Regions from separate parts of the Mesorhizobium sp. W067 genome, predicted to be linked through region 2. Evidence: riboswitches for the same ligand, from Rfam matches in the RefSeq annotation. Region 2 holds a riboswitch; the other holds the start of a gene.
The links. Region 2 has a riboswitch for thiamine pyrophosphate ahead of ACYG97_RS03715 (YkoF family thiamine/hydroxymethylpyrimidine-binding protein). Riboswitches for the same ligand answer to the same signal wherever they lie in the genome.
Positions count from the first base shown of each region.

Region 1: linked by a shared signal. The riboswitch ahead of thiB (thiamine ABC transporter substrate binding subunit) and the one ahead of ACYG97_RS03715 (YkoF family thiamine/hydroxymethylpyrimidine-binding protein) in region 2 are both predicted to bind thiamine pyrophosphate.

Region 1 is NZ_JBTTII010000001.1:4,318,977-4,321,172, reverse strand. Features, by position in the region: gene ACYG97_RS21070 (ABC-F family ATP-binding cassette domain-containing protein) at 1-87, opposite strand, end outside; gene ACYG97_RS21065 (thiamine diphosphokinase) at 89-748, opposite strand; TPP riboswitch at 911-1,025, shown strand; gene thiB (thiamine ABC transporter substrate binding subunit) at 1,075-2,076, shown strand.
Region 2 is NZ_JBTTII010000001.1:758,603-760,798, forward strand. Features, by position in the region: partial or broken gene ACYG97_RS03710 (GSU2403 family nucleotidyltransferase fold protein) at 233-622, opposite strand; TPP riboswitch at 833-945, shown strand; gene ACYG97_RS03715 (YkoF family thiamine/hydroxymethylpyrimidine-binding protein) at 936-1,544, shown strand; gene ACYG97_RS03720 (ABC transporter permease) at 1,800-2,196, shown strand, end outside.

The DNA of each region.
Region 1 (2,196 bases), 3.6 Mb from region 2:
GGACGCCGTCAGTTCGGCGCCATCGAGCAGCGGCGTGCCGCCAAAGGTCAGTCTTATGCCGTCGAGGTTGAGAAGGGGCGGGGCCATGTCAGCTTTCAGGCAAGGGGTAGGGGTGGGCGAGCAGCAGCGCGCGGCCATGGCCGAGCGCGATTTCGAGGCCGCCCCCGGTCGTGTTGGACTTGACCTCGTTCGAGATGGTCAGCGACGAGCCGAACACGACCTCGACATGGTCGAGCGGCCACTTCGCGCCGGACACGGTGAGGCCCGAAAGATCGGAAAAGCCGAGCACCGAAAACAGCGTTCCGTCGGCATAGTCGAAGCCGGCCTTGCCAGGCAGCAGAGGGGCGCCTTCCTGCGCTCCGCTGGTCAACAGCAATTTTGTGCCGGCCTCGGCCAGCCGCAGGCTGAGCGCCAGATGGAGGAAGGCGTGGTCGGCGCGCTTGCCGCCGAAAGCGCCGGCCAGCACCAGGCTGGTGGCGCCGCGTTCCAATGCCGCCGCGATCGCCAGTTCGCCATCGGTCTTGTCCTTTTCGGGAGGAAACACCTCCCGCGGCACGGCGGCGAGATCGGCAGGCAGGTCCGCCGGCACGGAATCGAAATCGCCGACCCACAGCTCCGGCATCACGCCGAGCAGGCGGGCATGATCGATGCCGGCGTCGGCGGCGATGACGCGCGTGCCCGCGACCTGGCGGTCGAGCCGCGGCGTGCGGACGAGATCGCCGCCAAGCAGGATGGTGAATGTGCTCATATCCGCTGGCCCTTACCAGCCCCGCCGACGAAACGGAAGGCCGAGCGGCACCGTCACTCTTTGTTGGAGCATGATCTTTTTCCGGAAACGGATTCCACTTTCCGGGATCACGCTCGGGCAAACTTCCACTTGCGTGGCACCTTGGCCGGGCCTATGTGTCGAAACGCTCTAACGGGGTGCCGGACGCGATCTTCGCGGACCGGCTGAGAGGCAGTCTCGCCAACCCGCTGAACCTGATCCGGTTTGTACCGGCGGAGGGATTAGACGCTTCGGACAGCCCGACGCCTCAATTCCTTTCAACACGAATGAAGGAGGCGCCGATGCGCATGTTTTTGTCCCGTTTTGTCCCAGCGCTGGGGCTTGCTGTTTCGCTACTGGCAAGCCCTGCGTCCGCGCAGGAAAAACTCACGATCTATACCTATGAGAGTTTCACTGCCGACTGGGGTCCGGGCCCCCAGGTGAAGAAGGAATTCGAGGCCGAGTGCGGCTGCAGCGTCGACTTCGTCTCGGTGGCCGACGGCGTCGCGCTGCTCAACCGCGTCAAGCTCGAAGGTGCCTCGACCAAGGCCGATATCGTGCTTGGTCTCGACACCAACCTCACTGCGGAAGCCAAGGCTTCCGGCCTGTTTGTCCGACATGGCGCGGTGGCTGAAAACAACGTGCCGGGCGGCTGGAGCGACGACACTTTCGTGCCCTATGATTATGGTTATTTCGCCGTCGTCTACGACACCGAAAAGCTGAAGAGCCCGCCGAAGAGCCTGAAGGAACTGGTCGAGGGCGATGCCGCCGACAAGATCGTCATCCAGGATCCGAGGACGTCGACGCCGGGCCTCGGCCTGCTGCTGTGGGTCAAGTCGGTCTATGGCGACAAGGCGCCGGAAGCCTGGGCGAAACTCAAGGGCAAAGTGCTGACGGTGACGCCGGGCTGGAGCGAGGCCTACGGCCTGTTCACCAAGGGCGAGGCGCCGATGGTGCTTTCCTATACGACGTCGCCGGCCTACCACATGGTGGCCGAGAACACCGGGCGCTACCAGGCGGCCTCGTTCGAGGAAGGCGAGTATCTGCAGATCGAGGTCGCCGGCATCACCACCACGGGCGCGAAGAATCCGCTGGCGGCGAAGTTCCTGGCCTTCATGACCGGGCCGAAATTCCAGGATGTCATTCCGGAGACCAACTGGATGTTCCCGGCCGGGAAAACCGACAAGCCGCTCAATCCGGCTTTTGATAGGCTGGTCAAGCCGGCGAAGACCTTGCTGTTCAGCCCGGAAGAGGTCGCGGCAAATCGCAAGGCCTGGGTGGATGAATGGCTGGCGGTGATGAGCAAGTAGATTTGGCTGTATAGTCAAAAGATGAGTGCTCTACGGCGCCCCCCTCTGTCCTGCCGGACATCTCCCCCACGAGGGGGGAGATTGGCCTTTACGTTGACTTTCGCCAATCTCCGAAGCTGC
Region 2 (2,196 bases):
GAATGACAAGGGCAACAAAGGGGGCGGCAATAAAGGCGGCGGCAACAAAGGCGGCGGCAACGACGGGGGTGACAGCAAAGGCCGAGAGAGATCGGCGAAGGCAACATGGTTCGCTGTGCTCAAGGACATTCCTCTCTGCGAAAAGAGATATCGTACTTTATGTACGAATAAGCGTCAAGCCAATTTCGTACGGTTGGGACGATGGAAATGAATATAGCAGCGGTCGCTTCAGCTAATCCCGCATCGTGAATCCTTCAGGAGTCGCACCAATTTCGCGGAGGGATTTCCCCAGGATGGTGTGACTGTTTTCCCTCGTGGCGGCGTCGAACAGGTTCAAGCCGCCCCGGATCGTCTCGCGCCAGTTTTCGCCCTTGTCCCACGCTTCCATGAAGGCGAAGGCAAGGTCGTCCTGGCGACGCGTGGCTTCGAGCGCTTGGGTCAGCAGGCGCGCTTGATGGAGATCCTTCTCCCGCTTGGCGCCAGCGCTCGGCCCGCGTCGCGAGGCGACGATCAGCTTGTGGATGGCGTAGCGCTGGGGCGAGGGGACCAGCACAGGCAAGCCCGAGCGATGCAGGAGCACAGTCCGGATGGGGTCGCGGATAAGGAAATCCAGAAACCGTAAGGGCTGCGCGGAGTCTCTGCCGTTTTCTTATAATTACGTTTATCAACTTGAATTTCAACGCAGTTATAAGAAGTTCGTGGAAACGTTATAACGCAACGAACTGACGAGTCGTCTGTTAACGCCCGGGCGCCCGGCACGTCTGGCCCAAAACACTTTCCCGCAGTGCCTCAACAAACGGCTTCCCCAATGCCGCGAACGGTGCTTTAACCCGCCCATCCACAGGGGTGCTCCGTATCGTCGGGGCTGAGATGAGGGCGGCAAGCCTTCGGACCCTAAAGCTGATCTGGATAATACCAGCGGAGCGAGGCGGGCGATGTTTTCAGGCGCACAGATTTCCCTTTATCCCATGACCGACGATTTCGTCGGCGTCATCCTCGGCGCGTTCGGCGCGCTCGATCCCTGGCGCGACCGGCTGCGGATCGAAACCGATGACATCTCGAGCCTTATGGTCGGGCCGCCCGAGGTGCTGTTTCCCGCCATGCGCGACCTGTTCGTCGCGGCGGCCAAAAGCGGCAAGCACTGCGTGCTTTCGGCGGCGGTCTCGCGCGGCTGTCCGGGCGAGCCCGACGATCCGATCTGCCGCTCCGACGAGACCGGCGGCCCCGCCATTCCGCTGGACGAGCGCAAGATCGCCGCGATCCGCGCTGTCCAGGCCACGCCGTCGACCGGCCAGCCGGTGGCGGCGCAGTTCTCGCTCTACGTTATGGGCACGGGCGACCATATGGACGAGATCTACGGCTGCATCGATTTCCTGAAACAGTCCGGCGTCTTTGAGCGCTCAAAGAACTTCTGCACCAAATTGCGTGGCGATGCCGGTGCGGTGTTTGCCACGCTCAACGAGGCCTTCTGCCGCTTCGGCCCCGGCGCCGGCCACGTCACCCTCGACATCACGATCTCGGCGAACAGCCCGAGCGCCGTCTGAGCCGCGGCTCAAGCGTCGTTCCTTGAGGATATTGCCGTGGCTGGTTTATCTGACCCATTGCGTGGAGGAGATGCCTCTGACCCCTCAGCACAGAGAGGAGGGGAGCCATTGGCGATTGGCGAAGACCGCGATGCCCACGAATCTCCCCCCTCGAGCAGGAGATGGCCGGCAGGCCAGAGGGGGTCCCAGCGCGTGGAGCGCCGACGTCCTTTTCGCATCGGCAAGGCGTGGGCGCTCTATGCGAGACGACCCCCTCTGTCGCCTTCGGCGACATCTCCCCCTCGAGGGGGGAGATTAGCCGCAGCCATCGCCAAGACCATCCCCGCCGCCTGCGCCTCCGCCCTGCTCCTCGCGGCGTGGGAGCTCTACGCCCGCTATGGTGGCGCTGCGCCCACCATGCTGCCGGCGCCGTCGCGCGTGCTGCAGCAGGCCTGGGAGCATCGCGCTGCCCTTGCCGACAACACGCTGCCCACCATCCGCGCCACATCAGCCGGCTTCGCCTGCTCGTTGGTCGCTGCCTTCGTGCTTTCGGCGCTGGTCGATTTCTTGGCCCCGCTGCGCCGCGCGCTGTTTCCGCTGCTGATTGTCAGCCAGACCTTGCCGCTGGTCGCGATTGCGCCGCTCATCGTACTGTGGTTCGGCTTCGGGCTGA